DNA from 3 places in the Bradyrhizobium sp. NBAIM03 genome. Region 3 is predicted to be linked to each of the others. Evidence: predicted binding sites of a transcription regulator. Region 3 holds the regulator's gene; each other region holds the start of a gene.
The links. The regulator LexA, encoded in region 3, represses DNA repair genes until DNA is damaged. The targets are predictions, from matches to a motif close to TGTTCNNNNTGTGTTCNG.
Positions count from the first base shown of each region.

Region 1: the regulator LexA is predicted to act here: its motif matches at 3,799-3,816, upstream of I6F21_RS29245 (single-stranded DNA-binding protein).
Region 2: the regulator LexA is predicted to act here: its motif matches at 4,085-4,102, upstream of I6F21_RS33360 (PA0069 family radical SAM protein).

Region 1 is NZ_JADYVS010000025.1:49,109-54,723, forward strand. Features, by position in the region: gene uvrA (excinuclease ABC subunit UvrA) at 1-544, opposite strand, end outside; gene I6F21_RS29230 (outer membrane beta-barrel protein) at 822-1,577, opposite strand; gene I6F21_RS29235 (outer membrane protein) at 1,802-2,500, opposite strand; gene I6F21_RS29240 (outer membrane beta-barrel protein) at 2,740-3,522, opposite strand; gene I6F21_RS29245 (single-stranded DNA-binding protein) at 3,971-4,465, shown strand; gene gyrA (DNA gyrase subunit A) at 4,825-5,615, shown strand, end outside.
Region 2 is NZ_JADYVS010000034.1:41,763-47,377, reverse strand. Features, by position in the region: gene I6F21_RS33375 (RMD1 family protein) at 1-235, shown strand, start outside; gene I6F21_RS33370 (acetate/propionate family kinase) at 324-1,496, opposite strand; gene I6F21_RS33365 (phosphoketolase family protein) at 1,499-3,913, opposite strand; gene I6F21_RS33360 (PA0069 family radical SAM protein) at 4,124-5,287, shown strand; gene I6F21_RS33355 (VOC family protein) at 5,312-5,615, shown strand, end outside.
Region 3 is NZ_JADYVS010000010.1:203,390-209,004, forward strand. Features, by position in the region: gene I6F21_RS17840 (ComEC/Rec2 family competence protein) at 1-1,606, shown strand, start outside; gene I6F21_RS17845 (GAF domain-containing protein) at 1,613-2,554, opposite strand; gene I6F21_RS17850 (hypothetical protein) at 2,772-3,206, opposite strand; gene lexA (transcriptional repressor LexA) at 3,581-4,282, opposite strand; gene glp (gephyrin-like molybdotransferase Glp) at 4,459-5,615, opposite strand, start outside.

The DNA of each region.
Region 1 (5,615 bases), on a different contig from region 3:
CCTTCCTGTACTCGCCCTTGCGGCCTCGCACGACGGGGGCGAGCAGATAGAGGCGGGTGCCCTCGGGCAGCGCCAGCACGCGGTCGACCATCTGCGAGACGGTCTGGCTCTCGATCGGCAGGCCCGTGGCCGGCGAATAGGGCACGCCGACGCGGGCCCAGAGCAGGCGCATGTAGTCGTAGATCTCGGTGACGGTGCCGACGGTGGAGCGCGGGTTCTTCGACGTCGTCTTCTGCTCGATCGAGATCGCCGGCGACAGGCCGTCGATCTGGTCGACGTCGGGCTTCTGCATCATCTCCAGGAACTGGCGGGCATAGGCCGACAGCGATTCGACGTAGCGGCGCTGGCCCTCGGCATAGATGGTGTCGAAGGCGAGCGAGGATTTGCCGGAGCCGGATAGCCCGGTGAACACCACCAGCTTGTCGCGGGGAATCTCGACGTCGATATTCTTGAGGTTGTGCTCGCGCGCGCCGCGGATCGTAATTGCGCGCAGGCTGGAGCCCGCGTTCTGTTGTTGGCGCTTCGCCTTGATCACTTCATCCATCCGAGTTGCCCTCAAGGAAGCCCAAAGGTGCGCGATCGCGCCAACAAAAAAGGCGCGCTGCGCCCGGAACCGGGATCGGCGCCGATGGGTATGGCAGCGAACGTAGGAAGAACGGCGGCGGATTTCCAGTGGGACTTGCGAATCGTCAACGGATTGTTGGCGTGCTGGCGGGATCTGGCAGCAGGAACGCGCGGAACCGCTCGCGGAGCACCCAGCCAAAACAAAAAGGCCGGCGCGAGGCCGGCCTTTCGTGACGATGTGACCTCGGCAGGGAAGTTCAGTACTTCGCGACCACCGGGCCACCGAAGGTGTAGTTGAGTCGAACGGTAGCCATGTCCACGTCCTGCTTGATGCTGTCGGTGCGAGTGGTCACGCCGAGGAAGGTGAAGGTCTCGTTGTGCCTGCCCATGAACAGGTGGTTGTATTCGACAGCGACCGACCAGTTCGGGGCGAAGCCGAATTCTATGCCGGTGCCGACGGTACCGCCCCAGCGCGTTTCGTTCGCGGTGTCGAGCGTAACGCCGCCAAAACTGCCAGTGTACTTGTTGTGAGTGACGGCAGCGCCGCCCTTCACGTACCAAAGCACGTTGTTCCAGGCATAACCGACCTGGCCAGTGAAGAGGCCAATGGCGTCGATCCTGGTCTCGTTCACCAGCGGCGCGAGCGCGGCAGGCGAGCTGATGTTCGAACCCTTCAGGTCAGCCCAGTCCCCCTGGGCTTCGAGACCGAATACCCAGTTGGCGGACTGCCAGCGATAACCGATCTGGCCGCCGACGAGTGCGCCGGTCGCATTGTGACAACCTTCGGCCACCGCCGGAGCGACCACGAAGGGGCCGACACTGGTGAGATCCCAACAGTTGCGGCTCCAGCCACCGCCGGCGTTGGCGCCGAGGTAGAAACCGCTCCAGTTGTACACCGCGATCGGTGCCACCGGAGCCTTGGTGTAGGGGCGGGCTGCCAAATCGGCCGCCGAGGCCGGTGCCAACGCGCTGAGTGCGAACAAGCTGGCCGAAGCCAGCAAAAGCTTCTTCATATCCATTCCCCACTTCCATTTCTCATTCCGGTCTTCCGGAGAGCGGAAGAGCAGCGGACCTTATGACTCAAGCAACGTCATTGCTTTTACACCATTGAAGCCAAAGGTTGTGTCACCCAGCGGCCACACCCCTTCGAAAAGCGCGAGCGAACGGGCGGCCGCAACAAACAAAAAGGCCGGCGCGAGGCCGGCCTTTCGTGACGATGATGCGTCAGAGACGAAGCTCAGTACTTGGCGACGACCGGGCCGCCGAAGTGGTAGTTCACGCCGACCTGCACGGTGTGGAGGTCGAGAGTGCCGGTGTTGACCGGGAAGACGCCCGAGAAGTAGGTCTCGCCGCCCAGGCTGCGATAGAGGTACTCGCCCTTGACCGACCAGTTCGGAGCAAACATCGCCTCGACGCCCGCGCCGACCGTCCAGCCCGAATGGAACTGGCTCTCCGAGAGGCTCAGAACAGGGGGCGCGCTGACGCTGATCTTGTTGTTGATCCAGGCGTAACCACCCGTGGCGTACAGCAGGACGCTCGGGGAAGCGAGCCAGCCGATGCGACCACGCACGGTGCCGAGCGCGTCGATACGCGAACTGACCGTCGTGGGAACGAGGGCGCCACCAAAATCAACAAGACCGGTCGCCGAGGCGTTTACGTCAGCCCACGCGCCATCAGCTTCGATGCCGAACACGACGTTGGAGGTCTGCCAGTTGTAGCCAACGGTGCCGCCGACGAAACCGCCCTGCATGCGCGGATCATCGGAGCTGTTTTCCCAGGCGCCGCCACCGACGATACCCAGGTAAAAGCCGGTCCAGTTGTAGACCGAGGCAACAGGCGCAGGCGCCTTGGTGTAGGGGCGGGCTGCCAGATCAGCAGCCGAAGCGGGGGCCGCGAGAGCGAACAAACAGGCCGAAGCCAACAAAACCTTCTTCATTTTCAACTTAATCCCAGTCCCAGTTTCTGTTGTTGCCTTCCGTGGCGGAAGGGCAGCGGACTCAAACGGCCCAACTGACGCCGTCTTTACACCACCAAAGCCGCAAGTTGTGTCTCCGAAAAGCCACAACAGTCCAAAAGGTGATGGTTACTGACTTATTTACGTCCAGGCATGTGCCGAAAAAAAGAAGGGCCGGCGCAGGGCCGGCCCTTCCATTTGCTCGCGAAATGAGAGGGATATCAGTACCTCGCGACCAACGGGCCGCCGAAGCGATAATTCAGGCGGACTAGACCCATGTCGACGTCCTGACTGATGCGATCGCTCCCGAAGGCAACGCCCGCAGGCGTCGTGAAGGCGATCGTACGGTCGCCGAGGAAGATGTGGTTGTACTCGACGCCGAGCGTCCAGTTCGGAGCAAATCCGAATTCCAGGCCGGCGCCAACGGTGCCGCCCCAGCGGGTCTCGCGAGCCGACGCCAGCAGCGTGCCGGCGCCAGGCGTGCCAGGCGCGGCATAGACGTCGTACTTGTCCCCGACTACGGCGGCGCCGCCCTTCACATAGAGCAGCACGTTGTTCCAGGCATAACCGACCTGGCCCGTGATCAGGCCAAAAGCATCGATGTGAGAGCGGTTACGATCACCGGTGACCAAAGCGCTTCCAGGGAAGAGGAGGCTGACGTTGTCCCCCGAGAAGTCAGCCCAGTTGCCCTGGCCCTCGAGGCCGAACACCCAATTGGTCGACTGCCAGCGGTAGCCGATCTGACCACCGACCGTGCCGCCGGTCGCATCGTGACAGCCTTCAGCCACCAGAACGCCCGTGACCGGGGTCACGAAGTCCCAGCACTTGCGGCTCGTGCCGCCGCCGCCGTTGACGCCGATGTAGAAGCCGCTCCAGTCGTAAACCGCGGCGACCGCCGGGGCCGGAGCCTTGGTGTAGGGACGCGCAGCCATATCCGCCGCGCTTGCCGGAGCCGACAGCCCCATTGCCATTGCACTGATTACGCCGAAAAGAATCTTATTCATTGCAGTCTCCCCAAGTTTCGTCCGCTTCATGAAAGTCCCCGAAGCGGCTGATCAGACGCGACACCCATATGAATCAATTCCAAGGCAAAGGTAGCCTAAGGAAAGGGCAGAGTCCGTCTCCGGAATGCCACACTTGCGGATTGATTGAATGGGTTCCAACTTGATGAATGTTAAATGGTTTTTGCCATACTCGGGAACCCAAAAAGGTTCCATTCGAGGGCTGTCCTTTTTTGTGGCATGAGAGGACATGCGGGAAATTTCCGCTCGCTCGTGCCGAAGAACAAATCTGGAACAAACGTGCGCGCGATGCTATATGTGGGGATAACCTTGGGGGTGGCAGGCTGATCGGTGCCCGCAAGCGTATAGGGTCGCCCTAGCGGGCGCAGAGGAACGCGGGCAGCGGATTCGCCCTTTTGAAATTCAGTGGCATTCGGAGTGGAGAGCGGCGATGGCGGGAAGCGTCAACAAGGTCATTCTGGTTGGAAATCTCGGCAAGGATCCCGAAATCCGCCGCACCCAGGACGGGCGGCCGATCGCGAATTTGAGCATCGCGACCTCGGAGACCTGGCGCGACAAGAACACCGGCGAGCGCAAGGAGAAGACCGAGTGGCATCGCGTCGTGATCTTCTCTGAGCCGCTTTGCAAGATCGTCGAACAGTATCTGAAGAAGGGCGCAAAGGTTTACATCGAAGGCGCGCTCCAGACCCGCAAGTACACCGACCAGAGCGGCGTCGAGAAATACTCGACCGAGGTCGTGCTGCAGGGCTTCAACTCAACGCTGACGATGCTGGACGGCCGCGGTGGCGGCGGCGGAGGTGGCAGCTTCGGCGACGAGCCGGGCGGCGACTTCGGCTCCTCCGGACCCGTCAGCAGCGCGCCGCGCCGTCCCGTTGCCGCCGGCGGCGGCCGCAACAGCGACATGGACGACGATATCCCGTTCTGAGAGGGCGGGATTACTCGACGGAGATGCGGCGGCAACCTCGGCGCCGCTTGCGCCTCCCCGTCAGGAGACATTCCTAATTGACTGAACGGGCTCGGATTTTCCGGGCGCGCTTCATGTGTGGGGTGAGGTTCGTATCAAGCCGGGCAAAACGGGTTGACCGGAGGCCCCTTGACGCGTGTTCAGGCCGGCGTTGCGGGCGTTCATGAAGGACCGATTCCGGGGGCGTGCAGGGCGCTGTTCCGAAGCCGTAAGTTATTGGAAGAATAAGCGGAAAAAGGACTTTCCGAGGGCGGTCAGGGTGGTTATCCGACCCCGGATGCGCTATATGATTCCCAGACAAACCCTCACCGGATTTCCCCTTGGCTGACGACGATAACAAGCCCGGCGACCAGCCGGCGCAACCCTCGGACATTCGCCCCGTCTCCATCCTCGACGAGATGAAGAAGTCCTACCTCGATTACGCCATGAGCGTGATCGTGTCGCGCGCGCTGCCCGATGCGCGCGACGGCCTGAAGCCGGTGCATCGGCGCATCCTGTTCTCGATGAACGAGCAGGGCTTCACGCCCGACAAGAAGCACAAGAAGTCCGCCGGTATCGTCGGTGACGTCATGGGTAAATACCACCCTCATGGCGACCAGGCGATCTACGACGCGCTGGTGCGCATGGCGCAGGACTTCTCGATGCGCGAGTTGCTGGTGGACGGGCAGGGCAATTTCGGCTCGGTCGACGGCGACCCGGCGGCGGCCATGCGCTACACCGAGTCCCGCCTGACCAAGATCGCGCTGAAGCTGCTCGAGGACATCGACAGCGACACCGTCGACTTCCAGGACAATTACGACGGTTCCGAGAAGGAGCCGGTGGTCCTGCCGGCGCGGTTCCCGAACCTGCTGGTCAACGGCGCGGGCGGCATTGCCGTCGGCATGGCGACCAACATCCCGCCGCACAATCTCGGCGAGGTGATCGACGCCTGTATTGCGCTGATCGACAATCCCTCGCTGACCATCGACGAGCTCATCAACATCATTCCCGGCCCGGATTTCCCGACCGGCGGCATCATCCTCGGACGCCAGGGCATCCGCAGCGCCTACCATCTCGGCCGCGGCTCCATCGTGATGCGCGGCAAGGTCACGTTCGAGACCATTCGCAAGGA
Region 2 (5,615 bases), on a different contig from region 3:
CTGGGAGAAGCCCGAGCTCGACCGGCTCTATTCGCGCCTGGAGGACGAATACGAACTGAAGGAGCGCCTCGACACGCTCGAGCGCAAGCTTGCCGCGGTGTCGGAGACCGCCAACGCGCTGACCGATATCATCGATACCCAGCGCTCGCTCCGCCTGGAGATCGCCGTCGTGGTGCTGATCCTGATCGAGGTCGCGATGGGGACTTTTCAGCTCCTGACCGGCCGCGGTCACTAAGCATGATGAGATCAGGTTTGATTGCTATAACGTAAGTGCACTCCCTCTCCCGCTTGCGGAGAGGGTGTTTTCGCAACGGGATAACGCCCTAGATCAGAGCCGCGCAATGGCGCGCGATCATCATCTCTTCGTTGGTGGGAATGACGAAGACCTCGACCATGCTGCCGCTGCCGTTGATGCGCTCGCGCGCGGCATCGTTGCTTGCGGCGTCGATGCGCACGCCCATCCAGGCGAGACGCTCGCCGATCGCGCCGCGGATCTCCTTGGCATGTTCGCCGATGCCGCCGGTGAAGATCAGGCAGTCCAGGCCGCCGAGCGTGGCCGCCATCATCGCGACCTGCTGCGCCGCACGGAAGGTGAAGAGATCCACGGCTTCACGCGCCGCAGCCTCGCGGCTCGCCAGCAGCGTGCGCATGTCGGCGGATATCCCTGAGACGCCGAACAGGCCTGACTCGTGATAGAGCAGGTGCTGGACATCCTCGACCGACATGTTCTCGTGCTGTTGCAGATAGAGCAGCACGCCCGGATCGATCGTACCGCAACGCGTGCCCATCACGAGGCCGTCGAGCGGCGTCAGCCCCATCGTGGTGTCGATGCTGTGGCCATCGCGCAGGGCGCAGAGGCTGGCGCCATTGCCGAGATGCGCGATGACAGTGCGCTTGGCCACGAGCTCCGGCGCGATCTCGGCCAGGCGTCCCGCGACATATTCGAACGAGAGGCCGTGAAAGCCGTACCGCCTGACGCCACGCGCCTCGAATCGCCGGGGAATGGCGAAGCGGCTCGCCGGCGGCGCGAGGCCGTGGTGGAAGGCGGTGTCGAAGCACGCGATCTGCGTCAGCTCGGGCCGGATCGCCGCGAGCGTTCGCGCCGGCGCGAGGCAGCGCGGCTGGTGCAGCGGCGCCAGCGGCGTCAAGGCCTCCAGTTTCGCAATGATGTCGTCTGTCAGGACCTCCGGGCCTGAATAATCCGGCCCGCCGTGGACGATGCGATGGCCGATGGCCCGCAGGCTGCGTCCACCGAACCGGTCCTCGATGAAGGTGAGTACGTCCGCGAACAGATGGCCGCCGGCTGCCGCCGGCGCCTGCTTGCTTGTCTCGAACAGGTCTTCGCCCCTGGGGCCCTTCACCACCAGCCGGGGTTTGGCCTCGTGCTCGTCCAGCAGGCCCTTGCAGAGCAGGGCGGGCTCGGCCGCCGCGACATCGAACAGGCCGAACTTGATGCTCGACGATCCCGAGTTGAGGACGAGGACCGTGTCCGACATCGCTAATCGCCGGCCTCGGCCGGCGTGTTGCCGCCGGCGCTGTTTTGCCAGACCCAGTCACGAATCTCAGGCATGTCTTCACCGTGCTCGCGGACATAACGGGAGTGTTCGATCAGTCTGTCGCGGAATTGCTGCTTCACCTGAGCGGCCTTGGTCGCCAGTCCCGGCACGCGTTCGATCGCCTCGATCGCGAGGTGGTAGCGGTCGAGTTCGTTGAGCACGACCATGTCGAAGGGCGTCGTCGTGGTGCCCTCCTCGGCAAAGCCGCGCACATGCATGCCGGCATGGTTGGTGCGATTATAGGTCAGCCGGTGAATGAGATAGGGATAGCCGTGATAGGCAAAGATCACAGGCTTGTCGCGCGTGAACAGGCTGTCGAAGTCGCGGTCGGACAGGCCGTGCGGATGCTGCTCCCTCGGCTGCAGCGTCATGAGGTCGACGACGTTGACGACGCGGATCTTCAAGTCCGGCAGCGCCTTGCGTAGGAGGTCGACGGCAGCGAGCGTCTCCAGCGTCGGCACGTCGCCGGCGCAGGCCATGACGACGTCGGGCTCGCCCTTTCCGTCCTCCGTGCCCGCCCAGGTCCAGATGCCGATGCCGGCATCGCAATGCGTCGCCGCGTCCTGCATCGACAGCCATTGCGGCGCCGGCTGCTTGCCGGCGACGATTACGTTGATGCGGTTATAGGTGCGCAGGCAGTGGTCGGCGATCCAGAGCAGCGTGTTGGCATCCGGCGGGAAGTAGATGCGGACGATGTCGGCCTTCTTGTTGGCGACGAGATCGACGAAACCGGGGTCCTGATGGCTGAAGCCGTTATGGTCCTGGCGCCAGACATGCGAGGTCAGCAGATAATTGAGCGAGGCGATCGGACGCCGCCACGGCAGCTCCCGCGTCACCTTCAGCCATTTGGCGTGCTGGTTGAACATGGAATCCACGATGTGGATGAAGGCCTCGTAGCAGGAGAAGAAGCCGTGCCGTCCGGTGAGCAGATAGCCCTCCAGCCAGCCCTGGCAGAGATGCTCGCTCAGCACCTCCATGACGCGGCCGTCCTGGGCGAGGTGCACGTCGTAAGGCTCGGTGGGCTCCATCCAGACGCGTTCGGTGGCTTCGAACACTGCGTCGAGCCGGTTCGATGCCGTCTCGTCCGGGCCCATGATGCGGAAGTTGCGCTCCTTCGCGTTGAGGCGGATGACATCGCGCAGGAATTTGCCGAGCTCGCGCGTCGCTTCCGCAACGACTTCGCCGGGCTGCGTCACCTCGATCGCGAAGCTGCGGAAGTCGGGCAGCTTCAGCTCCTTCTTCAGCACGCCGCCATTGGCATGCGGATTGGCGCCCATGCGCCTGACGCCTTCGGGCGCAAGCGCCTGAAGCTCGGCAACGAGCGCGCCGTTGCCATCGAACAGCTTTTCCGGCTCGTAACTGCGCATCCAGTCTTCGAGCACCTTGAGATGCTCCGGGTTCTCGCGGCAGCCTGCGACTGGCACCTGATGCGCGCGCCAGAAGCCCTCCACCTTCTTGCCGTCGACCTCCTTCGGGCCGGTCCAGCCCTTGGGGCTGCGCAGCACGATCATCGGCCAGCGCGGCCGCTCGACGGTTGTGCGGCCGTCGCGGGCATGTTGCTGGATCGAGCGGATGCTGGCGAATGCAACGTCGAGCGCATCGGCCATGGCCTGGTGCATCAATTTGGGATCGTCGCCGCTGACGAACAGCGGCTCGTGGCCGAACCCGCGCAAGAGGTCGCGGATCTCCGCGTCCTGCATCCGCCCAAGCACGGTGGGGCCCGCGATCTTGTAGCCGTTGAGATGCAGGATCGGCAGCACCGCCCCGTCATGGGCAGGGTTCAGGAACTTGTTGGAGTGCCAGGACGCAGCGAGCGGGCCGGTCTCGGCCTCGCCGTCGCCGACCACGCAGGCGACAATCAAATCCGGGTTGTCGAATGCGGCGCCATAGGCGTGCACCAGCGCATAGCCGAGCTCGCCGCCCTCGTGGATCGAGCCCGGCGTTTCCGGCGCCGCGTGGCTCGGGATGCCGCCGGGGAAGGAGAACTGCCGAAACAGCTTGCGCAATCCGTCCGCGTCGCGCGCAATATCGGGATAGATCTCGCTGTAGCTGCCTTCGAGATAAGTGTTGGCGACCATGCCCGGACCGCCATGGCCGGGACCGCAGACATAGATCACGCTGACATCGAGCGCGCGGATGACGCGGTTGAGATGGGCATAGATGAAGTTCAGCCCCGGCGTCGTGCCCCAATGTCCGAGCAGACGCGGCTTGATGTGCTCGGGCCGCAGCGGCTCGCGCAGCAGCGGATTGTCGAGCAGGTAGATTTGCCCGACCGAGAGGTAGTTGGCGGCGCGCCAATAGCGATCGAGCAGATCGAGGTCGCTGCTCGCTTCGGCCGTTTTTTGTTGGATTGTCATGTTCCTGCCGACCTTCACTTCGCGATCGTCACCAACCCGGTTCCGGGGCGATCGATCCGTCGGGCATGAAACGGGATGGTCGTGACGGCCGTGTTGCGTGAGGTCAAAGGCAGGCGCGCGAAGTTTGGGCAGCTCTACTGTGCATGGGGTTGTTTTCACGTTTTTGGTTTGTGTTCTTGATTTGTTCCTATGTCGTGCTATCTTGGCTGCATGAGTCCAGCATCCTCTCATGCTCTCAAGCACCCGCCGGTCACGGCGCCCTCCGAGCCGGCGGGTGCGCCTTCAGATTTCCCCGAGCTTGGCGTCGCCATCGACCGCGCCCGACGGCGAGGGCGGGGCGCGCAGTCCAACGCCAGCGGCCGTTACGAGGCCGAGGCGCGCGTCGCTTTCGACGACGGCTGGCAGAGCCTCGACGAGCTGCCGCCGTTCAAGACGAGTGTCGCCATCGACACCTCGCGCAAGGTGATCACCCGCAACGATTCCCCCGACATCGGTTTCGACCGCTCGATCAATCCCTATCGCGGCTGCGAGCACGGCTGCGTCTATTGCTTCGCGCGGCCGACCCACGCCTATCTCGGTCTGTCGCCGGGGCTCGACTTCGAGTCGAAACTGTTCGTGAAGCCCGAGGCGCCTTCGCTGCTCGAGAAGGAGCTTGCGGCTCCCGGCTACGAGCCGCGGATGATCGCGATCGGCACCAACACCGATCCCTACCAGCCGATCGAGCGCGAGCGCAAAATCATGCGCGGCATTCTGGAAGTGCTGGAGCGCGCAGGGCATCCCGTCGGCATCGTCACCAAGTCGGCGCTGGTGCTGCGCGACATCGACATTCTCCAGCGGATGGCCAAGCGCAACCTCGCCAAGGTCGCGATCTCGGTCACCTCGCTCGATCCGAAGCTGGCGCGCACCATGGAGCCGCGGGCCTCGACGCCGCCGAAACGGCTGGAGGCGCTCAAGCAGCTCTCGGACGCCGGCATTCCCACCACGGTGATGGTCGCGCCCGTGATCCCGGCACTGAACGATTCCGAGATCGAGCGCATCCTCGACGCCGCCGCCCATGCCGGGGTCAAGGAAGCCGCCTATGTGCTGCTGCGGCTGCCACTGGAGGTGCGCGATCTCTTCCGCGAATGGCTGATGGCGAACTATCCGGACCGCTATCGCCACGTCTTCACCCTGATCCGAGACATGCGCGGCGGGCGCGACTACGACGCCAAATGGGGCGAGCGGATGAAGGGCACCGGACCGATGGCTTGGACCATCGGCCGCCGCTTCGAGATCGCCTGCGAGAGGCTCGGCCTCAACAAGCGGCGCTCCAAGCTGACCATTGATCACTTTGCGCGGCCGAAGCGGAACGGTGATCAGCTCAGCCTGTTTTGAGCGGACACGTGCAAGAGGTGTCGCATGCTCAAGGAACTCGCGGTGCCGGTGCCGCGGCTGACCGTCATCACGCTCGGTGTGAACGACATCCGCGCCAGCATCGCCTTCTACGACGCGCTCGGTTTCTCGCGCCGGCTGAAGGAGACCGGCGAGGCGGTTGCGTTCTACGACACCGGCGGTCCGGTGCTAGCGCTTTATCACTGGGATCGGCTCGCCGCAGACGCGTCCTTGGAGGACCAGCCGAGGCCCACGACCTTTCGCGGCATGACGCTTGCCTGGAATTGCGTGACCCGCGAGGAGGTCGACGAGGTGCTGGCATTCGCCGTCG
Region 3 (5,615 bases):
CGTGATGGGCGCGATCACGGCGTCCACGCCGCCGGATGCTGGCGGCCTGCGGCTGCGCTACGCGGCCTTCATGCAGGGCCTGCGCGATGCGATCGATGCGCGCATCCGCGCAACGCTCGAAGGCGATAACCGCGCGATTGCGACGGCGCTGCTCACGGGGCGGCGCGATGCGATCACCGCGCCCGTGAACGATGCCATGTTCGTCTCGGGACTCGGCCATGTGCTGTCGATCTCCGGCTATCACATGGCGGTTGTCGCCGGCGTCGTCTTCTTCGCGGTGCGCGCGCTGCTGGCCTTGATCCCGGGGCTGGCGGCCGGCTCTGCCATCAAGAAATGGTCGGCCGCCGCGGCGCTGGTCGCGGCCGCGTTCTACCTGTTGCTGTCGGGCGCGGAGGTTGCGACGCAAAGATCGTTCTTCATGACGGCGGTGGTGCTGATCGCAGTGATGGTCGACCGCCGCGCCATCACCTTCCGCACGCTGGCGGTTGCCGCGCTGATCGTGCTTGCGGTCGCGCCGGAGGCGTTGGTGCATCCAAGCTTCCAGATGTCGTTTGCGGCAACGCTCGGGCTGGTGGCGCTGGTGCAGATCGGCATGCCGAACCTGCTCGCCTCGCCCGATCATTCCGCGACGGCGCGGATCGCGTTGTGGGGCGGCCGCGAGATCGCGATGCTGTTCCTGGCCTCGCTGATCGCGGGGCTCGCGACCACGCCGTACGCCGCCTTCCACTTCCATCGCGTGACCCCATACGGCGTGCTCGCCAATCTCGGCGCCATGCCGGTGGTCTCGGCGCTGGTGATGCCGGCCGGGCTGTTGGGGCTGCTCGCGGCGCCCTTCGGGCTCGACGGCGTGTTCTGGTGGTTGATGGGGATCGGCATCGAGTGGATGGTCCTGGTCGCGCGCTGGGTGGCGGCCCTGCCGGGCGCCGTCGGCCGCATTCCCGCCTTCGGGATCGCGCCGCTGATCGCAGCGAGCCTCGGGCTCATCGTGATGGGCCTGTTGCGCACGCCCTTGCGCTGGTCCGGCGCCCTGGTGCTGCTGGCAGCGATCCTCTGGGGACTGTCGGTGCGGCAGCCCGATATCCTGATTGCCGGGGATGGCGCGAGCGTCGCGATCCGGGGCGGGGATGGGCGCTTGCAGGTGATCCGCGCCAGCAAGGACAGCTTCCTGCTGAAGGAGTGGTTGGCTGCCGATGCCGATCCGCGCGATGCCGGCAACGCCTCGTTGGCGAGTGGGGTGTCGTGTGACGAGACCGGCTGCGTGGCGCCGCTCGCGGACGGACGACTGATCGCGTTGGCGACGCGTATCGACGCGCTGGCCGATGATTGCAGCCGCGCCGCGCTGGTGGTGACGGCGCGGCCTGCGCCACCCGATTGCGCGGCGATGGTGGTCGATCGGGCGGGTCTTGCCAGTCAGGGCGCACTGGCTCTGACGAGACGCGGCGAGGGCTTTTCGGTGCAGGCGGTGAGGACGAGGGGAGCAAGCCGTCCCTGGCTGCCGGCCGGCGCCGGCGAGGGAGATTTCGACGGCAGCCTCGTGCCGAAGGCGGCCGTGCCCCGCAACCGGGACGCAACGCCATCGGAGGCCGACTTGCAGGCCGACGATTGACGCGGATCACAAATACCAGGCCAGCACGGCGTCAAGCCTTCCGTTGCCGATGACCGGCAGGGCCACCATTCGGCTCAGCCCGGCTGCGCAGGCTTCGGAGCCGGCGATCGAGCCGTCACGGGTGAGATCGTCGTTGAGCGCGGGCATGCCGGCGGCCCAGGCGCCGCCAATGCTGCCTTCGCCCCTGGCGATGGACTGCGCCGCATAGCGTGCGGCGAGGTCGGTCTGCGCGCTGCAATCGCCGGCGCGAAAGACCAGCGCCGAACGGTCCTCGTTCGGGACCCAGATCTCGAAGCGTCGTGCAATCGGCGTTGCCTGCGCGGAGAGGAATGTCAGAACCCAGGTCTGGTCGGTACCGGTTCGGTAGGGCACGCCGACGCCGAGATTGATCCCGACCTTGGCGGCGTCCTCCCAGCGCAGGAAACTCTTGGCGTCGTGCAAGTCCTTGATGATCAGCGGCAGGCCCGCCTTCCAGGTGCGTCCGGGCAGGCCGAAGCCGCGCGGAAATCTGGTGTGGCGGGAGTTGAATTCGAACATGTCCGCGGTGCCGTAATAGCCATCGACGAGCCCCATCTCATGCGAGAGATCAGGATCGTTGTGCCAGAGTTCGATCGCGCCGACGTGCGCCTCGTCGTCGCCACAGAACAGCACCAGCACGGCTTGCAGGAATTCGCCCGCGAACACCGGCACCGCCACGCCGCAGGTGAGGCCGGCCGCAGCGGCCTGATCGGTCCGCTTGAAATAGGAGTTGGCGAATTTCGTGAGGATGACGGGGTGGCCACAGGCCCAGGCCTTGCCGGGAAGTCCCTCGTCATATCCGAAGTGCAGCTCTTCGCTGACGGCTTTGAACGCGGACAGCCCATCGTCGTAGAGGCCGCCGCCGAATTCCAGCCGCCTGCGCGTCCGGTCGGGTACCCAAAGTTCAACGACGCGAATGAAGGTCTTCATCGAGCGTGTCCGCCGCCTCAAACCACGACAGCATCGGTCATTTGGCTGCGGAGCGGACGTTCAAAATGCGGGCAGCACGGCCCAAACTTCGTGCGACGACGAGGCGCGGCGGTGGGCTCGCCGATCGAATGTCCTGAAACACAAACTTGCCGGGCTCGCCGGCCTCGGCCGGCGACGGCAATTTCAATCCCGGGCTCGGCCTGTCGGCCGAAGGGCGTCAGCCGATCGGCAGGCGCGTGATCGTGGGCCGCGTGTCGGCGACGATCTGCGGCTTGTGCTCGCGCTCGGGGGCTGGCTGCGTCACCGGCAATTGCAGCACGGTCGCGCGCTGGCCTTCGACGAGCTGCGTCACCAGCACGTATTTGCCGTCGGGGAATTCGATCGCGTCATGATGGCGATCGGGAATGTGCGGGTCGATCTTGCCGAACTTGCCGACGCGAGAGTTCACGGTGCGCGTCCAGATCCAGCGGTTGTCGTAGCGGACATTGTCGGCGAAAGCGAGCTCCGTCCCCGGCAGCAGACAGACCGCGACGGAGGGATCGGCTTCGGAAGCGAAACCGCGCGTCGAGGTGCCGCGGAAGGTTGTCGTGACGATCGTCTCGCCGACTTCGGCGGGGCGCGTCGCGACGGCATGCAGGCTGTAGTCACACATCGGGTGCTCCTCATGCTGGGATAGCGACCCGCGTCTCTTTCGAGGCGCAGGCCTCTATCAGAGTGGAAGCATACAACGCTCTGCTCGGTTATGGGCAAATCTGCGGCTCGCGTCCGCAGCGCGCGATCACATTATCTTTCCCGGATTCGATAGGAACAAACCTCGCGTCCTTGCATTCGGCCGGAGCTATCAGCACTGCCGGCACAACTCTACCGGCGAAGCAGAAATGGCTGCGCGCCTGCGCGGGGGAATGTCGCGCGGGAAGATGGACCGGACAGCCGGCGCGAGAGACCGGCCGGAGCGGGCAAGTATCCGCTCCGATCCTGGATCGACGATGCCGATCGCAGCGCGCGCGGCGCTTGAGACTTCCGTTATCAGTACTTCCGGTAAAGCCCGATCAGCTTGCCCTGGATCTTCACGCGGTTCGGCGGAAGAATGCGGACCTCGTAGGCGGCATTGGCGGGCTCGAGCGCGATCGAGGCGCCGCGGCGGCGGAAGCGCTTGAGCGTGGCCTCCTCGTCGTCGATCAATGCCACCACGATGTCGCCGGTATTTGCGGTCTCGTTGCGCTGGATCAGCGCCATGTCGCCGTCGAGGATGCCGGCCTCGACCATCGAATCGCCGCGCACTTCGAGCGCGTAGTGCTCGCCCGAGCCGAGCATGTCCGGCGGCACGCTGATGGTATGGCTGCGGGTCTGCAGCGCCTCGATCGGCGTGCCGGCGGCGATGCGGCCCATCACGGGCACCGCGACGGGGCGCTCGCCCTCGTCCGCGGGCGGGCTGGAGCTCGCGCGCACCTTGCCGAGATTGCCCTCGATCACGCTCGGGGTGAAGCCACGGCGATTGCCGGCGGCGGCCTGGAGCTCGGGCAGCTTGATCACCTCGATGGCACGGGCGCGGTTGGGCAGGCGGCGAATGAAGCCGCGCTCCTCGAGCGCAGTGATCAGGCGATGGATGCCTGACTTCGAGCGCAGGTCGAGCGCATCCTTCATCTCGTCGAAGGACGGCGGCACGCCGCTTTCCTTCAGACGTTCGCTGATGAACCGCAGAAGCTCGTATTGTTTGCGCGTCAACATCTCGACCAAAGTCCCCCGGTTGATGTCGTTCGATTCCGACACGATGAAGCCGGCACTAAGCCGCTACATCCTCGAAACAAATCATGAACGGACACTATATGTTCGATATGTGTTCCGCAACTGCTTAATTTATGGTGAACGCGGCCAAGCTCGCGGAATGCGTGTGGCTGGGCGGCTCAGACGGGCAGCCGGAGCACCTCGCAAGGCGTGCCGGCCTCGGCCTTCGGCGCGAACGGTGCGCGCACCAGAAGTACCTGTGCCGCAGCGAGATTCGCAAGAAGGGAGGAGTCCTGATGGCTGACCGGAAGGGCGACGCGCGTGCCGTCGTCGCGCTCCTCCAGCCGCGCACGCAGATAGTCCTCGCGCTGGTCGTTGGCGGCGAGATCGCGGCCCAGCACGGCGCGCTCGCGCCGATGATGAATCGCTGAACGGCCCGACAGGGCGCGAATCAAGGGGACCATGAACAGGAAGGCGCACACGTAGGACGACACGGGATTGCCGGGCAGGCCAATCACGCGCATCGCGCCTATCCGACCGTGCATCATCGGCTTGCCCGGCCGGATCGCGATCTTCCAGAACGCCATCGCGATGCCTTCGCCCTTGAGCGCCTGCTGGACCAGGTCGTGGTCGCCGACCGAGGCACCGCCGGTCGTGATCAGGATGTCGGCGCCGCTCTCGCGCGCGCGGCGGATGCCGGCGGACGTCGCCTCCAGTGTATCGGCGGCAATTCCGAGGTCGATGGTCTCGGCGCCCTCGCTGCGGGCGAGCGCATGCAGGGCATAGCCGTTGGAATAGACGATCTGGCCGCGACCAGGCGTGGTGCCCGGCATCACGAGCTCGTCGCCGGTGGCGAGAACGGCAACCCTCGGGCGGCGGATGATGGCGAGATGCGGATGATTCATTCCGGCGGCAAGGGCGAGATCGCGCTCGGTGAGGCGGATTCCCTTGCGCAGCAGCACGTCGCCTTCGCGGAAGTCGACGCCTGCAGGGCGGATGTGCCGGCCGAAAATGGCGGCTTCCTTGATCGTCACATGTTTGCCGTCGGCAGCTGTGTCCTCCTGGATCACGACGGCATCGGCGCCGTCGGGAACGACGCCGCCGGTGAAGATCCGCACGGCTTCGCCGGGGCCGACGCTTCCCGCGAGCGGCCGGCCCGCCGCGACCTCGCCGACGACGGTCAACCTCGAATCGTTTGCCGCGTCGGCCGTGCGCACGGCATAGCCGTCCATCGCCGACATCGCCTCCGGCGGCTGCGTGCGCCGCGCCGCGACATCGCGGGCTAGCACACGATGGTAGGCCTCGTCGAGGCAAACCATCTGTTCAGCCAGCGGCT